Regions from separate parts of the Paenibacillus sp. CAA11 genome, predicted to be linked through region 3. Evidence: riboswitches for the same ligand, from Rfam matches in the RefSeq annotation. Region 3 holds a riboswitch; each other region holds the start of a gene.
The links. Region 3 has a riboswitch for cyclic di-GMP ahead of DCC85_RS10240 (transglutaminase-like domain-containing protein). Riboswitches for the same ligand answer to the same signal wherever they lie in the genome.
Positions count from the first base shown of each region.

Region 1 (7,416 bases), 1.3 Mb from region 3:
AGAAGGTATATTTTCAACCATATCTACCAGCCGATTACGCTGGAGCAGCTTGGAGAAGCATCAGGCCTTCATCCCGGTTATTTATCACGTTTGTTCAAACGAGAGGTCGGTATAGGAATCAACCAGTACATAAGACAGGAACGGATTGAGGAAGCCAAGAAGCTGTTAAAATTATCGGATTATCCACTATCCAAAATTTGCTTGATGCTAAACTTTAACGATCAGAGCTATTTCACCAAGACCTTTAAGGCGATGACAGGCGTCACGCCAGGACAATACCGTAACGCCGCGCATAACGAGCCGGCCACTAGCTAAGCTATCTTATCGTCTTCACAGGAGCGGTGAGATAGGCTTGCGCCTCCTCTAAGCTGTCAAAGGACGCTGCCATACTGCCAAACATCTGCTTCATCTGTATTCTTAATGTCACTGAAGGGGCGTAAAATGCCCACTTCGCAATGCCATGCTCTTGGCTGATGGGCCCCAATGATGCCAAGGCTACAGCAACTTGTTGGGGAAATCTACGGCTTAAGCTTAAATCACCCAGCACGATAAACCCGGGCTTGGCCTGCTGAACGGCTTGTTTATAATACTCTATGTAATGAATTACTTCTTCCATGGTGATGCTTCGGATTGCGCAAGTAATCTGGTTGCTCTGTTCATTGTATGTAATCTCAAACATTGTACTTGTCCTCCTGTAACAACTTGATGCTAGATCTTTCTATTTGCGGTCTCTTGTCCTTAGCAGCTGGACCGTTCCATCCGGCAGCCAGCGGGCCTGCCTGCCTGTTCTGTAACTCTTTCTCTGAGGTCTCCAATTCCAGGGATCATTCATAAAAACATCTGTATCTGCCTCCCTCTCCTTGTCTTCGTCTTCCCATTCGAATTCCTTACCTAGGATCATTAATTCTCCCGGAATGAAGGCAGGCTGTAGGTGGCCGCATGAATCCAGAATGGCCCACTGCACACCTGCAATAGGCTTGATGCGCGGGAAGCGCTCCTCTTCCCTGGATATCAGCTGTATGCCTGCGATCCCTCCGCTCTGCGCCAGGCTGTAGCCAGCATACACTCTATACGGAGGCAGGCTGCCCGGCAAGCTGCCGCATAGTCCCCAGGTAAGCAGTGCACGAAGCGAGCGATTCTCTAACTTCATGATAGGAATGCTGAGCTCCGGGGGAATCAAAGTACAGGTGATTGCATGTTCATCAAAATAATGATACAGCCCTTCTGCATCCTTCGCCAGTTCTTCAGACACGATATGAAGGGTTGCCCCTGAGGCCAAATAAGCGGGGTAGCTCCAGCTAGGAATGCCTGTCTCCCACTGCTCAACAATTACCCCACGGTCATCGGGACTCAGTTCAAAATGCTGCCGATGCCAGGAAGCAAGCTGGACCAGCGTACGATGATCATAAACCCTCCTTTTCGCCACCCCCTCTGTATCGAAACTGTACAGCACACAGGCTCTGTCAAAAGCGGCCGGGCTTTTAGCAGGAGCACAAACAGCAGCCGGCTTCTGTAGAGCCTCCGCTGCATGAAGGGTTGGAATCTGAGTCGCCTCTAAGCGGTCATCAGGCTTTAGGAGCAGCAGAAGCTTAGCTCTGCTATTCTTAATCACATGCTGCGCCTGCTTCGCAGTGAATGACAGTGGGATGGGAATATAAGCGGCCCCGGCGGCCAGTATCCCTAACATAAGGGGCAGCAGAAGCAGATGAGGTATAACCTGAAGTGCAACGAGATCACCTCTGCCGATCCCATACCCGGTGATCACTTCTGCTAAGCGTTTTACGGCATGGTCTAACTGAGTGTATGTCAGCTTCTCTGTCCCATGAACGACAGCAGAATGCCCCGGCGTCTGCTCAGCCTGATCATTCAATAAAGTAAGCAGCGTCGCCCCCGGCAGCTCCGGCGGAGATGAGGCACTGAATTTGGTGTCAAGCTGCCGCTTCTCCTCGGAAGTTAACATCTCAACAGCGCTAATCGGCGTCATCGGAGTTTGAAGACCAGCCTCCAGCATATGATCCAAATGGCAGATCAGCCGGTCCACCATAACCCGGTGATAGCGATCGCTTCGGAACAAGGCTTCTACTTGAATTCCACCTTCGGCGAATTTGACATTAAGCAGAAGCTCACATCCTGACTCTTGGACTCTCTCCTTCGTTGACTTCGTTAGTTTGAGTCCTAGGGCAGCCCGAATCGGCAAGTCCTTTCCAAGAGAAGCGGACAAATTAACAAATTCCTGCGGTGCTATAGCTCGCTGGCCTTCCTGATCTATGCTGTCCTTCATCTGCTCGAAGGCAAACCCCAGCGGCCAGTTCAAGCCGAATTGAAGCTCCAGTGGGATCACTTGATCAGGCTGAGTGGTGATGGCTGCCAGCCACACGGCATGGCTTCCGTAGTAACGCTGAAGCACAAGACCCAAAGCCGTGCAGCATGCTGCCAAACGGTGTTCTGCTGACATGGCCAGCAGGCGCTGCCCGCCGAGCGAATAGGCCTTAATTATCGAGCCTTCGGTTATTTCATAGCCTGGATCTGATGATAAAGCTGGCACTGGAAGATCATTTACAAGGCTATCCTGGGTCTCTGTGCTTTGAAGACGGTGCCTCCAATATTCCAAATTATTTAACGGCTTGTCAGCCTCAATTATATTTCCCGGAGACATAGGATCCCCCCATTCTCGCATTGCCGTTCTTCACATTAACATAAAAAAAATAACCCGCCGCCAAGGAGAGTTACAAACATGGTTACGCCCAAGGACTCGGCAGCTGGCTGGCTGATGCAACAATTTTGCATGTAAGCCCCTAAAGCTTTGCGTCACCGCCTTCCGACGGGTTTGCCTTTTATAGATAAATAAATAATAATATTGCCAATTATGTAAATATAAATTGTATATTTTGGACTACCGGACTATTTCAAAAAATGACTATAGTATAATATATCTATGTATTATATTACCATAATGAGCTTACTTTACAATACACTCCCCTGGGATTTTGTATTTTTATGTCGAAAAATATCTTAGGTATAGCAAAAAAAGACCGCATTTCTGCGGTCTATGCCTATATTCATGTTATATGAATCTATGAATTAAAGTTATCCTTCAGATTATTCAACGCCATCCTTGAAATGGCTGCTCCAATGTTTATCGCCTTTATGATTAAGGTCTTCCGCAGTCTTCTCCAAAGTTTGCAGCAGCGCTTCCTTTACTTTGGCCACAGTCTCACGAAATACGGTCACCTCAGAGCCTTTAATCTTCTCTCCGTACAAAGCTTGCGCGGCATTGTATTCCCGATGCTCTTCCACCAGGTTCTCAATCGAAGCAAGTGCGTGTTCAACAAAATGAGTGAGCGTGTGATGCTCCTTCGAAAGAGACTGCTTCAAATCCTGAACTTTTGCTAATGTTGCCATAACAGATCACCTCTATAATAAATTGTAAATTTACAATCTGAAAAATTTCACGAAATTTTCAACAAATTCATTTTAATATGTAATAATTTATATTGCAATTAGAAAATTATTGTTTTATGAAATTTTTTATAAATGAGACCTATTTGCAAATGCAAGCTCAAACGAAGCGTAAAGAGCTGATTCGAGAAGATGAGCGATGGTTTTTGGGAAGTACGCCGAATTTTGTTGAGCGCTTTCATGAGGAAGGGTTGCAGAATTCAGAAGGGTAGTTATGTTTCTTACCAGGGGGATGCTGTACAATATTTCGTGGACACTTGATTTCGATCCAGAGAATGAATATGGCGAAAGCCTTAATTTGAAATTCTGTATCGGTGAATCTGTCATGGAGGCTTATTCGGTAATCAGTCAGCTATTCAGTTGGACTTTTTGTATTCATAGGGCGTTTTCCCCATGACTTCCTTAAATGCTTTTCTAAAGGACTTCACGTTAGGGAACCCGGTCTCATAGGAAATCTCAGTAAGCGATTTGTTCGTTGTATCCAGCAGCTCGATCGCCTTTTCCAGGCAAAGGATCTGCTTGTATTCCATAAATGTCTGGCCAGTGTATTCATGAAACATCCGGGACAAATAAGCCTTGGAATAACCGCATGTGCGAGCTGTTTCAGCCAAGCTAATATTTTCAGTATAGTGCTCTTTTATAAAATCCAAAATATCTTGAATTTTTTGCTGTTTGGCACTGCTGGTAGCGGATGTAATCTCGGCTATCTGGCCAAAATGTTGCACCAACCAATATTTGAGCTCAATGACCCGGCTCTGGGCCAGAATATAGTCATAGGTTCCTGTAGATATTTGCAGGTTATATATTTCCATTAGCAACGCTCTCAGGTTGGAGAGGATCGACTCTTCCAGCTGTCCTTCAGATGTGTTCAACTGAATGATAATCTGTTCGCCGGCAAAAAAGGATTCCGAAAAATGCAGCACAAGCACACGGTTCTCCGTAAGACTTTGAGTCGAGTGAGGGACATTGCTGTTAATGAACAACAAATCCTGATCCGTCAAAGTGGTTACTTTCCCTTCATGCCATACTCGCAGGCTTCCGCTAATACAGTAAATCAGCTCCATATTGCTGTGAAAATGCATCGGAATAACTCTCTCTGTATTGCTGGCTTGAAAAATAAAAAGGTTTATCAGTTTTTTTCGATCTATTTCAATATGTTCATACATCTTTTTCATTTTAACACCCCGTTAACAAGCCATGAACAATGAACCTGCGTGTTTCCTTGAAACTATACCCTGTTTCTTTATCTATTACTATATCTATAGCAAAATGCGTAATCAAGCAACATCGTATTAAAATGAAGGAACAACAAAAAAGAAGGCAGCTTTCTGCATAAGCGGATCACTGCCTTCTCTGAATGGCTTGTACATTCCAAGGAAAGCCTCTATAGTACAAGCACTATCTGATTATGACTGTAAATGCACCGTCATGATTGGCTCCTTAGAACCGCTGGGTTTCTGACTGTTATGTATCTCTACACGTCCACCAGATTCCAGCCCATCCGGAACAATTACTGGGCTAATCACTGACAGGCCCGCTGCCTTGATAGTGTCGATATTGAACTCGAGCAGCAATTGTCCCTCTCTTACCTTGGAACCGGTACTCACATGCGCTGTGAACCCCTCTCCTTTTAGTGACACCGTTTCGATGCCAACATGAATCAGAACCTGGATGCCACTTTTGTGCTCAATAATGACGGCGTGATTGCTTTTATCTATAATATAAGCAATTTTTCCGTCAAATGGAGCGTATACCTTACCTTCCGTAGGTTCTATAGCCACGCCTTCGCCCATATGACCTCCGGCAAACGCGGGATCAGGCACTTGTGTTAGCTCTACCACTCTCCCAGGAATTGGAGCTGTAATCTCCAGTGAATCTAATGCCTTTTTGTTTTTTCCCCATTGGAACATCCGAATCCCCTCCCTAATCTATACTTCTTTGCAATGGATACATGCTAAAGACTACTTCACTGCTGTCAGACTCAAAGCGCATGCTTCGCTCAGTGGTATCCTCCAAGAAATATCGCAAAGAGAACACTTCCTCCCCTTGATTCACAAAAAGCTCTATACTGGAACTTTCCATAAACATTTGCAATTCTGCAAGTGGATGACGGAGCACAACTCTGCGGTGTTCCTTCTGGTTCGTTAACCAGTTGGTTCTCCATACTGTCAGGCTGTTCTGCTCATGATCAAAGTCAACTAGAACGGCGTTTCTGATTACAATTCGGAAGCTTGCCGATTGATTGTTAAACCTCATGACAACTTCCGCTGCCAGGGAAGGCAGGGTCCATTGACCTCTGCTGTGAATTTCTCCATGCACTCCATCTTGTCTTAACAGTTGCAGCTCACGTAACGGTTGCTGATGCAGCACACCATCTTTCAGAACCATTTCTCTGGGAAGGGTTAGTGTATGAACCCAGCCTTCCCGGATCGTTGGAACGGCTTGTTCTGATTCTTCAGTCATAGCGCTCATCCATCCGAACATGATGATTCGATTGTTAATCTTGAATGATTGAGGAGCATAAAAATCAAATCCCCGATCGAGTTCGTTGAATCCGGACAGCTCGCCAAGAAATTGTCCGGTCTCTGAAATGCGGCCCACTATATAACCTGATTGATTCGGATTTCTATATTTGTCGCCTTCCTCCGGCAACCCTTGAGGAGAAAATACAAAGACATCATTTTCCGGAAACCGCATCACATCCGGGCATTCCCACATATACCCAAAGGAATGCTCCTGTTCAAGGAAGGATCCCTCCCACGACCAGTTGATCAAGTCTTCAGACTTGTAGACAAGCGCATCTCCCGTAAGATCTTCCCGCTGTGCGCCTACGATCAGCCACCAGTTCCCCTCACTGTCCTGCCATACTTTCGGATCGCGGACATGTCTCGTGTAGCCGGGAGGATGTTCGAACAACGGACCAAGCTTTCGGAACTGCTCTCCATCTTCAGAAACCGCCGCGCATTGATAGCTTTCTCTGCTTCCATCGTCCCGGATCACATTGCCAGTATAGAACAGGTACAGCTTCCCGTCATGAACGATGCTCCCGCCGGAATAGATACCGTCTTTGTCGTACGGTTCCGAAGGTACCAGCGCAGCTTTTTTCCTCCGCCAGTTTACCAGATCACTCGACACAACATGCCCCCAGCTTTTGTTTTTGTGTTCTGTGCCATAGGGATTCCATTGATAGAATACATGATATTGGTCTTGAAAGTAGGCCAGCCCATTTGGGTCATTCAGCAGACCCTGCGGCGGAGTAATATGATACTTCAGCTGATAAGCTTCACTTTTGCTCATGATCATGATTGTTCCTCCGACCGTAAGGAGAAGCTGAAATGAAGCGGAGTTTCCTGTGAACTTGTGCCAATATAAACTTCAAAGTCACCCAGCTCGCTCTGGTATTTCATACTGCTTCCATAGAATCTGAGCATATCTTCACGAATGGAAAATTGTACTGTTCCCGTTTCGCCGCTCCGCAAGAAGATCTGCCGGAAATCGGTCAACACCTTTACCGGCCTCGTCACGCTCGCAAACCGATCGCGGATGTACAGCTGGATCGTTTCTTTTCCGTCGAACCTTCCTGTATTAGACACGGATACTTCGATATCCACAGACTCATCCGGGCCGATTTCCTTCCGACTGACGGAAAGCAAGCTGCAATCGAATGTAGTGTAAGACTTTCCATACCCGAACGGGTACAGCGGTTCGTTTGCTTCATCTATATACCTGGATGCAAACCGGTAAGCGCCGTTTTCCGGCAAGTTTGGCCGTCCAGAATTGAGCTCATTGTAATAGACCGGAATTTGTCCAACACTGCGCGGAAAGGTCATTGCCAGCTTACCGGACGGATTAACCGTACCGTAAAGGATATTCGCCAGCGCTTCCCCGCCCATCGTTCCCGGATACCAGGCCTGAATGAGGGCGTCGGCTTGTTTCGCAACCTCTGTAAGAATTAAA
Region 1 is NZ_CP028922.1:3,503,155-3,510,570, forward strand. Features, by position in the region: gene DCC85_RS16385 (helix-turn-helix domain-containing protein) at 1-315, shown strand, start outside; gene DCC85_RS16390 (hypothetical protein) at 317-679, opposite strand; gene DCC85_RS16395 (AMP-binding protein) at 719-2,656, opposite strand; cyclic di-GMP riboswitch class I at 2,752-2,842, opposite strand; gene DCC85_RS16400 (hypothetical protein) at 3,100-3,402, opposite strand; gene DCC85_RS16405 (helix-turn-helix domain-containing protein) at 3,816-4,634, opposite strand; gene DCC85_RS16410 (PTS sugar transporter subunit IIA) at 4,866-5,369, opposite strand; gene DCC85_RS16415 (glycoside hydrolase family 32 protein) at 5,383-6,756, opposite strand; gene bglX (beta-glucosidase BglX) at 6,759-7,416, opposite strand, start outside.
Region 1: linked by a shared signal. The riboswitch ahead of DCC85_RS16395 (AMP-binding protein) and the one ahead of DCC85_RS10240 (transglutaminase-like domain-containing protein) in region 3 are both predicted to bind cyclic di-GMP.

Region 2 (7,416 bases), 1.6 Mb from region 3:
GGAGTCAAGGCCAATCCACTCGCCAAGGCTTTCAGCGGCCTTCGAAGTCCGCTCTTCATCCCGTTCAATCAGGCGGAACTTCTCATCGAGCGCAACCCGGGCATTCTCTGCTGCCATGGTGACCATCTGCTTCTTAAGCCCACGCTGTGGCAGCAGCACCTTGATCCCCAGCCACTGCTGAAGCGAGGCAGCTCCAGCGGCTGCGTCAAGTCCTTCTGTGTCCACTGCAGAACCAGCCGCATTCTCCTCAGTCCCATCAGCCTGGAACTCAATTTCAGTTCCTTGGCCTTCCCCAGCGGCTTCTGAGCCCGGCTTCATATCTGGAGGCAGTAAAATTTCCTGCGGCAGGGCCGGGTTATCACTATAATATTGGGTCACATAGGATAAGAAATCACTATAGGGCTCCCCATAAAAAGGAAAGCTTGAAGCATGCCGTTCAATCATCTTGCCTTGGCGCATATATAGAATTTGTACGCACATCCAGCCTTTATCCACAGCAAAGCCGAAGACGTCGCGGTCGCGGGCGTCCGCCATGGTGATCTTCTGCTTCTCCATAAGAGCTTCGATATTTATAATCTGATCCCGCAGTTCCTTAGCACGTTCGAAATAAAGCTCTTCCGCAGCTTCTTCCATTTTCCGCTGAAGCTCTTTCTTGATTTCCTCATGACCCCCGCTCAGGAAGCTGGCGATCTCCTGCGTAATTTCTTCATAGGTAGTCTTAGGCACCTCTTGAACACATGGAGCCAGACACTGGCCCATATGATAGTAAAGACAGACCTCCTTCGGCATTACATTACACTTGCGCAGCGGATACATCCGGTCAAGCAGCTTCTTGGTCTGCTGGGCAGCGTAAGCATTCGGATAGGGACCGAAATACTTCGCCTTATCCTTAAGAATGCGTCTAGTTACCTCCAGCCTTGGGTGAGGCTCATTCGTTATTTTAATATAAGGGAAAGTCTTATCGTCTTTGAGCAATATATTGTACCTGGGCTGATGCGTCTTGATCAGGTTACACTCCAAGATCAGAGCTTCCATGTTGCTAGCCGTTACAATATACTCGAAATCGCGAATTTCCGAGACCAGCCGCTGGGTCTTACCGTTATGACTTCCTGTAAAATAGGAACGCACCCGATTCTTAAGAATCTTGGCCTTTCCTACGTAAATAATGGTGCCGTCCCGGTTCTTCATCAGATAGCATCCCGGTAAATCCGGAAGAAGCGCAAGCTTGTGCCGAATGGCCTCCAGCGCCTTCTCCTGCTCATCAATTTTATTTATATGAGAATCCATGCCACCTACTCCTCCCCGCATGGAATAAACTAAGAAGTTATAATTCCCTATCTAATTATATAGGCACATGCTCATAAAGAAAACGCCCCCGGGATACCGGAGGCGTTGTTCTCTTTAGGCCATGTCCAAGAAGCGATTATTGGTGCTTAGCAAGCAAGCTCTTCAGCGATTCCTTGGAGTTCAGCCCGACTACTTTATCGACCGGTTGGCCGTCTTTAAAGAAGATCAAAGTCGGAATGCTCATGACGCCGAAGCGGGAAGCCGATTCCGGATTCTCGTCCACGTTAACCTTCGCAATCTTCACATCAACCTCAGAGGACAATTCGTCCAGGATTGGAGCCAGCATTTTGCACGGACCGCACCAAGGTGCCCAGAAATCAACCAGGACTGTGCCTTGGCCTTCCACTTCCGATTTGAAAGATGAATCTGAAACGTTAACGATTGCCATGCTTATCTCCTCCTAAAATAAAGTCGGGGTCCGAAAAAAGGATCTCAAACTTTAGACAGTTAAAATATGGTTGACTGTAATCAGTACAGCCTTTAGTATATCATTTTTTTAGCAAATAGGAAATGGGAAGCAGGTTCATTCTTAAAACCATCCCCTAAAGCACCTACCCTATTATTAACCGGAATTGACCCATCTATAAATAAAATAAGTAAAAAAGGCCCGCCGAAGGGCGGACCTTAAATCTCAATCTCCACTTGCGCGGCTGCCGCGCTTATTGCTTCCATTCACGGAAACCACATCTACGAAGGGAGCGATGCGTTCCATCAGCCGCTGGCCTTTGTGTGCTTCTTCTCCGTCTTTGCTTGTAAAGCTCAAATGCTTCTCCAAAGCCGTTAAATCGTAATTCGAGGTGAAAAACGTTGGCCTGCGGTTCATCCGGTAGTTCAGGATCGCACCCATCACATGGTCCCGGACCCATGGATTGAGGTTCTCCGCACCAATATCATCAAATACGAGAAGGTCCGCCTGCTTCATCGTCTCCGTCATTTCCTTGAGCTTCTGACCGTCCTGCATAATCAGCTTCAAGTCCTCAACAAATTCAGGCATATAGACAATAACCCCCGTATACCCGGATTTGGCCAGCTCATGCAGCAGGTAAGACATCAAGAAAGTCTTGCCCGTACCAAAATGCCCTACCAAATACAAGCCTCGGTTGGAAAGACCGTTCTCTTTCGTCTCGTTAATATAACGGAACACCCGCGCTACGGCCGGGGCACGGGCACTGTCCTTGGCCGCGATCTCAACAGCATCATAGCCTTCCTGCAAGGCCCGCTCATCCACATAGAAGCTGCGGATTCGCTTCTGGACCTGGATATTCCGCTCATAGGCCAGCTGCTTGGCACAAGGAACCTGACGCTGAAACAGCTGCGGCGGGCCAATGACGTTCTCAACGGATAGCTTGGTGTAATGCCCTTGGAAGTCATTAGGGCAGTTCTCCAAGCCAGGGCACGCATCACAATTTTTGCTTTCTTTGACGTATTGGAACAGCTTGCCCAAGTGAAGGGTGAGCTGCTGCTTATCCAGTTCGGGATGCTCGTCCAGCAGCTTCAGAATCAGCGGATCACTCAGCAGCTCATTCATAATTCGCTGGGAGCGGTCCCGGAACTCGGGACTTCGCTTCATCTGCTGCAGCAGTTCTCCCATGGATTCCATATGGCCTTCTCCTCCCTAAATTTCTTATACGTTATCGGGAGCCGGCCTCTAAGAGCCCTTGCTGTGGCCGGTCTGCATTTGCTGGGCCATCTTAATCAGCTCGGCAAACTCCTCCTCCGACACTCCCTCTTCTCCGGTGTTCGTGCTTTGTACGATGGGAATATCCGGCTTCACCTTCCCGCTGCGGGCATAGGACTTGCCTCGCCCGCCTGCCGCTGGAGGAGTACTGCCCGGCTCACCGCTCTTCTTGACTTTGCCTTGCTCACGTATATATACAACCGCCTTCTCATATGTAGTAACCTGCTTAAGCAGCATATTCGAGGCAATAGATTCTACAAACTTACGGTTAATTCTCTGCTCGCCGCCAGTCGTCAGCAGCATCATCAAATAATGAATCAGCACGTTAATAACTTCGGCTGGCAGCTTATAATTGAGGTCGATCTTCTCGAAGATATCGAGCAAACTGTCCGGCACCGAGCCTGGGAAGAACTTCGGCAACAGCCTTGTATGCGGCTCATTGCGAAGCATCATATTATACTGATGCACATCACATTTGCCTTGAAGCTGCGGAGGCACCTCCACATAGTACTCCATCTGTACGGCATGCTCTTCAGGCGGCGACTCGCCTGCGGCCATCAAATCGCTGCCTTGGCGCAAAGAGACGACCTTGCCGCCGAGTGCCTGGCGCTCTTCCTCGCGACGCTTACCCTGACGGAAATGCAAATTCGCCCGGTGCTGCAGCTCATCAATGAGAAGACTGCCATCCGGTCCGAAGATGCCGTCCTCATCCAGCAGCCGGCATAGGTCCTGCACTGACAAATTATATTTACGGGCAACGTAATTAACCGCGCCCAGCTTCTCAGCATCATAGCGGAACGATTCGACCTGAGCCCGGTTCACTGAATCCCTTGGAAAACGCAAAATAATATCGGAATAATTGAAGCCTTCCTCCTCCAACTGGCGAAGTTCAGGCTGCCGGGATATCTGCACCTCGGCAATCGCTTGTTCCAATTCATAGTCAATCGCATGGGTATTCAGTTCAAAAATATCATAGAAAGGAACGGACAGATTCTCCTTGTTCATCAGGGTCTGACTCCATTCCTGCGGTTCCTTGCTCCAAAGCTGCTCCTGAAGAGACAGCACGGCAAACTTGCCCAGCTTATCTCTAAGCAGCAAGGTCAAGTGCTGTGTCTTAAAGAACTGGGTTGGGGGAAGCGGTGGCTGCAGCTCATACTCATAGACATAATCGTCTGTCTCCGGCAGGTAAATTCTGCTGCTTTGCAGAAGCCCCACAGCTTCCAGCTTCGAGGTCTGCTCTATAAGATATCTGCGCCCCTTCTCACTCGGATCCACCCCGAGAGTCAGGAACAGCTTCCGCTGCTGCTCAGGTTTTGAATATCCGACCTGCTCGAGGGGAACCTGTTGGAACAACAGCTGATAGAACGAGATAGCAAATCCACCGACCATGGGCTGATAGATCAGACTCAGCATCCGGTGATCCACAGGACCCAGACAGAAGTCGCGATATACGCAGTAACGGTGATTTTCAGTATAGTGCAGCAGGTTGTTCATGCGCATGAATCATCGCTCCTCTTCAAACGGCGTTGAACTCTATTCTATCACAAAAGAAATCGCCTTGAATCGATAAATATTAGCAAAAAACGCAAAGAATAGCCCCCGTTCTTAGAGCGGAGGCTTCCTCACTTATCTTTTCAACAAATCTCACAATCTATTAACTTCCTCATAGGTGGCTAGAATGAACTTGCGGAAAGGCGACTCGGGAAAAGAATGAACCCGCATATAAGCTTTGGCTGCCAGCTCCTTAGCAAGCTGATCCTCTCCCCGGCTGGCATGAATCCGCGCCGCATAAGCATCCGCTGCATAAATCTCCGAACGGTCAAGCGGATGATAAGATCCATATGATCCTTCTGGTGGAGTTACTTCGGCAAAGGCCTCTAGTGCAAGGTCTTCCTGACCTAAGCCGTAATGAGCGATTCCTTTGTGGACATAATAGCTTCCATTCTTCTTATCTAAATGCTGGGCGCACTTAACGATATAATCCATGGCCTCCGCATAGCGATGCTCCCGGTTAGCCGCTCTCGCCTCAGAGAGCTCTAGCAGACCAAGCTGGACCGGGTTCTCAGTGAACTCTGCAAATTGGCGGGCCTTGGCGAGGTAATGCCAGCAGTCCTCCAGACGGTCAAACAGCAGCATATTCCCCGCTAGAATCCGGTAAAAGTCACCCGTCATATAGTAGACACGCTTCTCCTTGGATAATTCGATTGCGGCAAGCATCGACTGCTTGCTCTGCTCATACTGGCCGAGGGCTGAGAGCGTAATAGCCTCCGCATAATACAGATCAATTTCAAATAAAGTGTCCTTGTCAATCCGCTTGGAGGCATACTGTGCTCTCACCTCGTTAATGAGCTCAAGGCAAGGAACGTACTTCTCCTGTATAAACAAATGGGCATATTTCGTATACTTGGCTTTCGCGCTTTCAATGTACAATCCGAACCGCTCATAAATTTCAACGGCTTTGCCGATCGCGCTCTCCCCGCCTTCCTTGGACGTATGGAAGCAAGCATTGGCGTAGAGGATCATCAAGCGCGCTGCATCCACGGTCATCGGGAGCTTAGCCGGCGCCTCGCTCTGGACCAGGCGAATGATCTTGGCATAAGCCTTCTTCTTATATTCCCGCTCCGCCTTAGCTACAAGCTCAGTGACCAACCTGCCGTCCTCTTCAAGAAAGTAGCCGGCATCCTGACCTAAACGTTCCGCAAGATACTGTAGGCTTCTCATCGATGGAAGGGCACGGCCATTCTCAATTTGGCTCAGCATGCTTTTGGTCATATGCGTACCGGCGAGAGCGGTCTGCGTCAGTCCCTGCTGCTTGCGAAGCTGGCGTATTTTTGCACCAATAGTTGTCATATACAAGTACCCTCATTATCATCTCGTTTTATTCAGTATAGCTTAACCATACGGGAACGAAAAGGAGAAAGCAGTCTGCCGGAAAAAGGCCGTGCTGTATAAAAAAAGCCCCCGCCTAAAGTGCGAGGGAACGGTTGAAGCCATGTTCCTTACACTTTAAGCAGGGAGCAGCATGCCTTAACTTATTTCCGTTAGCGTCTTTGCTTCTTTGATCAGAAATCTTCTAACTTCCTCAGCGGGAATTCCAGCCCGCTTCGCCTTCAGCAGCAGAATGACCCATTCTTCATCTAAATCATGCTGAAGGTTTAAATTGTTCGTTAGGTTTACAACCTGGGCGGACTTGTCCAAAAAAACTCTCCTCCTAAGCATTTTTTTGGTCCCCAGGCAGTCCAGCCATCCTAGTATCGCTACCTTAGACCTGTGACTTTGTGCCCCTGCCTTTCAGCAGGTTTACCTTTTCTCTGGTCAATCTTTATGAGGACATTAGTGCTCATTGACTATCATTACCTTCATTATAACGCGCCCTCTCCAAAAAGTTTGTCGTTATTCGTCCCGGAACCTAAAAATATCATGAGGAAAAATCATCTGTTTTTATAGATTAGGAGCAATCCTACCTCCCTCCTAAATTGTAATTTATAAAGAACTAAAGATGAAATAAGAATATCTATTTTATGTTCTTAATAAAGGATAAAATAGAGAGATAATACTAGATATTCAGAGTATTTATTAGTATATTGTTCATAATTAAGAACAAACAAGGTTTTTTCCGCCTTTTATTTTTAGGGGAGAAGTGATTATATTGTTACCAGAGATTATTCTTAATAAAGAACGAAAGGATGACCATTCTGCGCCAGACCAGAAAAGCTTTTAACCGTAGAAGAGAGCGGGAGCGAAGCAGACAAGCCGTGGTGCGTTCTCTCCAGTCTGGATTTGTCTTGTCCGCTATTCTAATAGGATTATCTCACCAGATCGGAAGTACCTATGGCGAGTATAACGAGCTTAAGGAGCAGCAGGGGGAAATCTCGGTCTGTCGGGTCTTCCCTAGCGATGTCATACAGCTGCTTAAACAGCTGGAGACAACACTCATGGAGGCCGAATCACTTCGCAGCAGTCTGCAATCCCCCATGGATCTGGGCGAAGGCAGGTTCACCTCCTTCCAAGTCACCCATGGGATGTCGCTTCAGGACCTGGAGGCTGCCGTATCAGCGCTGTCTGTGGAGCAGGTTCAGCTTGCCGGCCAGCTTTCGGAGGTGAACGCCAGGTTCGCGGCTAATCAGACGATCTGGGAACAGCTGAACGTCAAAGCCTCGGAAGCTAACGAGCTGCTAAACCGCCTGTACGAAGCCGCTGCAGACAATGCATCGAACTGTACCGAGATTAAACAGAACACTCTCCTTCAAGATATCTCTGCGCGTCTGCAGTCTGACCAAGTGCTGCCGGATTCACAGCGGAGCTCCCTGCAGTCCATCCTTGCATATCTGCAAGCGGTTCAAGCTTATAGCAGCCCGCAGCCCACAGGCCCTGACCGCTTCGCAGAACCG
Region 2 is NZ_CP028922.1:3,806,889-3,814,304, forward strand. Features, by position in the region: gene uvrC (excinuclease ABC subunit UvrC) at 1-1,287, opposite strand, end outside; gene trxA (thioredoxin) at 1,424-1,735, opposite strand; gene dnaI (primosomal protein DnaI) at 1,979-2,947, opposite strand; gene DCC85_RS17790 (replication initiation and membrane attachment family protein) at 2,996-4,525, opposite strand; gene DCC85_RS17795 (helix-turn-helix domain-containing protein) at 4,670-5,875, opposite strand; gene DCC85_RS17800 (anti-repressor SinI family protein) at 6,053-6,223, opposite strand; cyclic di-GMP riboswitch class I at 6,256-6,340, opposite strand; gene DCC85_RS17805 (hypothetical protein) at 6,712-7,416, shown strand, end outside.
Region 2: linked by a shared signal. The riboswitch ahead of DCC85_RS17800 (anti-repressor SinI family protein) and the one ahead of DCC85_RS10240 (transglutaminase-like domain-containing protein) in region 3 are both predicted to bind cyclic di-GMP.

Region 3 (7,416 bases):
CCCAAACCTTTTATTAATTTCAAACACCTCTCTAACATAAATAATAAGTCACTGTTTATTTTAACATAGAATCTACGGTCACCCATAATCCGCACAATGAGTGTTATTCAACAACGCTGCAATTCAAATTGCATGTAGAGAGGATTATTGGAATACATCGATAGAGGATTTTGAGATGAGCTTCCGCATTAATTTCATTTCCGTTGCGACGATATGTCACCGGCTGATCCCTACAATGATCGAGCGTGGATTTGGACGCATCGTCAACACCACGAGCGGGCGCTTCTTCCACGCCCAGAACTTTACGGGGCTGACGCTGGAAGAGGCGGTTGCGAAGGCAGAGCAGATTGAATCTAATCCGTATATCATTTGAACTATAAACTTTGAGCCTGGGGCACGGGCTTTCTATTCACTTCATTAGCTGAATGAGCTTCAACTCTGTTGTGGAGTCCTCCTTGGGGGTATAAATGCTGCAACGCAGATCCGAGGATCCATGCACCTGAAGGGATGTGAGTTCAAACAGCATCCTCCCTGCTTTCCCATGTCTGAATTCAAGCGTGACCTCAGGTCCGGAGCTGACCCGGTTCTCTTCCCATATCTCACTGAATGCAGGATGCTCTCTTTTCATTTCGGACAAAAATTGGTTATACCATTCATCTCCTACATACTCTCCGTAATAAGCTCTAAAGATAGCCAGGTAGCCGCTGACGAAATCCTCCCAATTCACGGCAAGCCTCCGCAGCTCCTGGCGCGTAAAGAGCAGGCGAATCATATTTCTTTGCTCTTCGGGAATCTGCTGAAAGTCAAGAAAGACACGGCTTGCCGCTTCATTCCAACCTACAATGTGACATCTTCGGTCTGAAACGATGGCCGGATAGTACTTGAGTTCTTGAATAATCCGCTGTAATGATGGGTTAACTCGTGATGGCGTTTCCTCCAGGGGATGGATCGCAGAGCTTGTCTCCAGCGCTAGCGAGAACAGATACCTTCGTTCATCAAGGGTTAGCTGCAAAGCAGACGCGATGTTCTCTAATACGGATGCGGATACCTGAATCGTTCGGCCCTGCTCCAGCCAGGTGTACCACGTAGTGCTCACCCCCGCCAGTTGTGCTACCTCTTCTCTTCGCAGCCCCGGTGTTCTTCGCCGCGTTCCTGCGGGAAGACCGACTAGCTCAGGGGTAATTTTTGCTCTTTGTTTTTTTAGGAATACCGATAGCGCCATAAGCCGTTCTTGATCGTTCATAGAAACCCTCCGTTTGATATCATATCAGTTATTATACTAGGATAACCCACAACTTGTAATAGGATAACTGGAGTGACACAATGAAATTAATAGTTGTGAGATCAAAGGAGAGAGGTAGCGATGGAACGAGTAGTTATTACAGGAATGGGAATTATCTCCCCTTTAGGCCAAGAGGTAAGCACCTTTTGGAATCAGTTAACCCGGGGACAATCTGGAATCACCATGATTGATCAGTTTGATACCTCCGCGCTCGGAACGAAGATTGCCGGCAGTGTGAAGGATTTTGATGGGACTGGCCGTTTTGGCAGGAAAGAAGCCCGGAGATTGGATAGATTCAATCAGTTTGCGCTTGCTGCCGCAGAGGAAGCTGTGCAGCAATCTATGCTTGATTTCAGCAAGCTGGACTCCAGCCGGGTTGGAGTTTACGTCGGTTCAGGAATTGGCGGGTTGAATACCCTTTTGGAGCAGCACAAAGTGCTGCTGGAACGAGGCGCGCAGCGGGTTAGCCCGACCCTGGTTCCTATGATGATTACGAATATGGCGGCCGCAATGATCAGTATGAGATGGGACTTGCAGGGACCGACGATGTCGCCAGTAACCGCCTGTTCTATTGGGAATACAGCCATAGGTGAAGCATTTCGGGCCATTCGGACAGGCTATGCTGATGTAATTCTGGCTGGGGGAGCGGAAGCTGCTGTAACCGAGCTCTCCATGGCAAGCTTTGGCAATGCAACAGCAATGTCTACCCAAAATGATGCACCAAGCCGGGCGAGCAGGCCCTTTGATGCGGGACGTGACGGGTTCGTCATAGCCGAAGGAGCCGGGATTCTCGTGCTGGAGTCGCTTACCCATGCCCTTAACAGGGGGGCTGTTATTTTGGCCGAGGTGTGCGGTTATGGAGCCAGCTCGGATGCCTATCACATGGTAGCCACTCATCCGGAAGGAAGAGGAGCAGCACAAGCTATGAAGGCAGCACTTGCGGAAGCTCACTTGTCTCCAGACCAAATTGATGTCATTAGTGCACATGCGACCAGTACCGAGGTGGGGGACAAATCGGAAACGCTAGCCATTAAGGCTGTATTTGGCGACCACGCTTATCGCATTCCTGTCACAGCAAACAAGTCTATGACCGGACATATGCTGGGTGCAGCAGGAGGGGCAGAGGCGGTTGCGCTGGTAAAGACTCTTCAGGAGGGGGTCATTCCGCCTACCATTAACCAGGAAACCGCTGATCCCGATTGTGACTTAGATGTTGTACCTAATACCGCACGCTCGGCATCCGTTCAGCTTGGTATGTCCAATTCTTTTGGCTTTGGCGGTCATAATGCCGTAATTATTCTTAGGAAATTCAGCGATTAAGCAGCCTTGGAAATTCACCTTGCCATAGATGAATTAGACAACCTGACTGACTCATAAGATGAACACGAATAAGTGACAGTGAGGTGTACTATGAAATTCAAGGTTCCTGTGGCTGATGAATTTAAAGTTTATGTCATTGAGATGTACTCAATAAAATCATTTGTTTTGGTAGAGATGATTATAGGGACACTGCTCTTTAATTTGTGGATGCGGATTTTTGACAATGCACTCTTTGCGGGGACAAGCGGCTGGTTAAGTACAGAAGGGCTTAAGAGGCTGGAGGGTCTGGTGCTTGTGAAAAAGCCGTAGCTATATAGAACGAACTAAAGAAATGAACGTTATAGGACAGTATTAGGCCGTGATAACAGAAGATTCAATGTAAAACTCTTTAGTTCAATCTATATAGGGGGAAATCTACAAAGTGAATTCAATTATTATTCAATGCTGTTGACTAAAGTTGTAGGCCCAAAGTTTACTTTGGGCTTTTTTATATAGTTAAATTTTTTAATTTGTAAATTATTTACTACAAATATCGACACCATTTGTTGTAAGCTATGCTTAAACCATACGACAATGGCAAACCCGCCGAAAGACGGGGACGCAAAGCTATAGGGCCTTCAATGAGGATGGCAGCCAGCTATCGAAAGGGGATTTTTTATGAGAAAATGGAGTTCTTTATTTGTAGCATTATTGGTAACATTGGCCGTTCTTGTACAGACGAAAGACGTATCAGCCAAGGAACATTCCTGGTTAGATATAACTAAGCTAGATCAAGGAGTTATAGAGGTTACATATAAGGCTCCCACAACAAACAGCTACAGAGTCATGATTTCAAAGAGCAATATAACCTATAACTATCAGCTTGCTTCAAATGGACAAGTTCATAGCTTTCCACTTCAGTTCGGAAATGGAGACTATAAGGTGTCTCTGCTGGAACAGGTGTCGGGTAATAAATACAAAGTGCTGGATTATGTAACTGTTCAGCTCAATTTGGCGGATTCCAAGATCGTGTATCTCAATTCAATTGAGAAAGTGAAGTGGAATGAGAATAGTAAGGCAGCTCTTAAAGCCAAGGAGTTAACCAAGAATCTGAAGAGTGATGAAGATAAAGTGAAGGCGATCTATGCCTATATTACAAAGAACATCAAATATGATACTAAATTGGCTAAAATTCAAACTCCAGATTATACACCAGACCCGGATCAAGTATTAACTTCTCAATCTGCAACCTGTTATGGATATTCCTCTTTGTTTGCTGCTATGCTGCGAAGTGTAGATATTCCGGCCAAGCTTGTAACAGGTTCATCGGCATATGTTACAGAGTATCATGCGTGGAATGAGGTTTTTCTGAATGGCAAGTGGAATCTTATAGATACTACTGTAGATGCGGGGTTAAAGTATACTAAAAACAAAGCCATGATTAAGGAATCCTCTAAATACAAAACTGCTAAGTATTATTAATTTTTTACGGATCAAAGCTCGTTCTGCTGAATGCGGAATGGGCTTTTTTTAATATGCAAGGCAAGAAATATATGGATATTGTTCAGATTTTGTCTATTCGCTCTAGGTAATATAGAAAAGTATGAATTAAATCATAGAGAAAGGAGCTAATATATGTATTTGAGAGTTGGGGAGGTACGGTATTCATGAAGAAAAAACTGAGCATAGGCGTGGTGGGGCTACTGCTTCTAGTTCAGGTGCTTCAGGGTCTGGGAATGTTGACGGCTGCTTATGCCAAGGAAGTCACCGACAATCTGATCACCAATGTTGCACTTACTGCCAAAGACGGATCCGGAAATACCGTCACAGATGCAGTCTACGAGCAGGGAGCAAGTGTTCAGCTGGACTTCGACTGGAAGCTTGACAATGGACATGATTACACCCAGGGGGACACATTTACCTTTGATTTGCTGCCCGCAGATAAATTCGTCATGTTCAATAATGTCGAGGGTGACTTGGTCATCAATGGAAGTGATAATGTAGGTGCTTTCGTGGTAGACAAAGATACCCGCAAGGTAACGATGACCTTTAATGAGTTTATTAGCAACTATGATGAGGTCCATGGGAAGCTGACCGTGAATGCGAGATTTGATAAACAAAAAATAACGGGCAGCTCCAAGCAGGTGATCAAATTCCCGACCCAAGGGGGAGAACAAGAGATCCCGGTTGAGTTCAAACCCAATGTGGATACAACCATAGATAAGACAGGTTCACCTGATAAGAGGCTGAACGGTCAGAACATCAGCTGGGTCATAAATTTGAATAAGAAGCTGGAGACGATTGAGAACGCTGTTCTTACCGATCCGATTCCAGACGGACTAGAATTGAATCAAGGAACGATCGAGCTGTATCATTTGGATGTGAATCTTGATGGTTCCGTCGTCGCTGGAGGCCAGGTCGATGCTTCTAAATACAGCATCGTGAAGACACAAGATGGCAAGGACTTTCAAATAAAGTTCAGTGACTCTTCTATCAATCAAGCCTATCAGCTCCGCTATACAACGAAAATCACTAGCGGTACAAACTTCACCAACACAGCAATCTTGAGCGGGACGAATTATCAAGATGCTACAGCAAGTGCAACTGTTGGAATTAAGTATGGGGATCTGCTGAAGAAGAAGGCGGTTAATTATGATCCTGTTCATCAAACCATAGATTGGGAGATTAACTATAACTTCGGGGAGCAGGCGATTCCTCAGCAAAAAGCACTACTGAGTGATGCTTTCACAAATACAGATACACAAAGCCTTGAAGAACTCGCAGTTTACGAGGTAACCTTCGATTCGTCCGGGAATATGATTCAGGGAAGCAAAGTCAGCAATTATACATTAACAGATAATCATCAGGGCGGATTTGAGCTTCAGTTCAACTCGGACATTACATCCGCTTATGTGATCAAATACCGTACGAAAGTTAGCGTACCTGTATACGAAGATGCTACGGTAACGAATAAAGTCACTTCTGATGGACAAGAATCTTGGGATGATCAAGGGATTATTCAGCTTTTTGGCAAGAAGACAAATGGAAATGTCGATTATGTCAACAAGACTGTGGACTGGAAAATTACACTTAATGGAAATCGCCTTCCTGTAAATTCAGTCGTTATTGAAGATGCATTTCCAAATGGCGGCCTTGAGCTGATTCCAGATTCACTTCAGATTGATGGTCAGCCTGTGGTTAGCGGCGGGGATTATGAAATCAATTACAAAGGTACCCCGGCAGATCATAAGCTTGGTTTTGAACTGAAGTTTAACAAACCTATCGCTACGCAATTCACGATTACCTACACAACAAAATTTAACACCGACTGGGTGACTGGCTCGGGCAAATCCATGCCAAACCACGCAGCGATCCGTTGGAAAGATAGCGGCGGAACAGATCACTCTATAACCGCAGTTAGCACGTTTGACCCCAATTCTTATACCAAGAATAACGGATATAAGCTGGGTTCCTATAATCCGAAGAATAAAGAAATTACATGGACACTAGGTGTTAACTATAATCTGAAGCAGATTAGCAAGCCTCAGGTTGTTGATACACTGCTTCAAGATCAGAAGCTCGATGAAAGTTCTCTTGAAGTTCACAAAATGAATATTGATGCGTCTTCAGGGAAGGTGTCTTCCGGGGATATTATACCTGCATCAGAATACAGCTTAAAGTATGACGAGCAGAGCAATGTCATGACTGTCTCATTTAACAAAGAGATTAACGAAGGCTATATTCTTACCTTCAAGACGAGCATGGATGGGAACCTCATTGACCGTAAGATCGAGAATCAAGCTGTTCTTATGGATGGCACGAAGCAAGTTTCAGAGAATTTGAAAGCTTCCGTTACAGTTCCGCATGGCGGGGAGTATGTTACCAAAACAGGTAAGCAAGCCGGCGAGTTGATCAATTGGAGTATTGTGATCAATGAGGGACAGAGCCACGTAGCTCAGGCAAAAATTATTGATACGCCTACGAGCAACCAGGTGCTGCTGCCTGAAAGCTATCATTTATATTCAACCAAGGTTGATGATAAAGGTAATGTTATTAAGAGTGACGAGCTACTACGGGACACAGACTATTCCATTGTTTCGGGAACAAATGATCAAGGGGAAGCAATCTTTACCTTGAGCTTCAATAAGGATATTGATGAAGCGTATATTCTAGAATATCAGTCCCTAATTAAAGCAAATGATGGGGAGAAGGTCACCAACAAGGTTAAATTTGAAGGAAACAACATCAAGACAGTTACCAGTGAAACCTCTGAAGAAGTCATCGTGGGCGTAACCTCAGGGTCTGGTACCGGAAGCGGAAAAAGAGGAGAATTAACAGTTACTAAGACCGATAAAGAGGATCCGGGTCTCTTCTTGCAAGGCGCTGTATTTGAGCTCTACCGCAACATGGCTAACGGATCGTCTATTTTGGTAGACACGCAAACTACCGACGAATATGGGAAAGCGGTCTTCACCAAGCTGCTGGTAGGGAATTATAAGCTTAAAGAAATTACTGCACCACGGGGGTACCAGGTTCTCCCAACAGAATATCCGATTACCATTAGTTCAAGTGATTTGAATCCGGCGGTTACTGTAGAAAATCAAAAAACACCTACAGAGCCTTCTCCTGGGCCAACAGATCCGAATCCAACACCTGTAGATCCGAACCCAACACCGGTGAACCCGAATCCTACACCTGTAGACCCAAGTCCAACACCGGTAAATCCAAATCCAACACCAAGTCCAACTATACCCACACAGCCTGGGCCTGCGCCTACACCAGTAACTCCAGAGCCAACACCTGTACCGGTAACACCGGAACCAACAACGCCAATT
Region 3 is NZ_CP028922.1:2,184,085-2,191,500, forward strand. Features, by position in the region: gene DCC85_RS10220 (SDR family NAD(P)-dependent oxidoreductase) at 101-373, shown strand; gene DCC85_RS10225 (helix-turn-helix transcriptional regulator) at 410-1,243, opposite strand; gene fabF (beta-ketoacyl-ACP synthase II) at 1,364-2,602, shown strand; gene DCC85_RS10235 (hypothetical protein) at 2,693-2,911, shown strand; cyclic di-GMP riboswitch class I at 3,168-3,247, shown strand; gene DCC85_RS10240 (transglutaminase-like domain-containing protein) at 3,260-4,063, shown strand; gene DCC85_RS10245 (LPXTG cell wall anchor domain-containing protein) at 4,249-7,416, shown strand, end outside.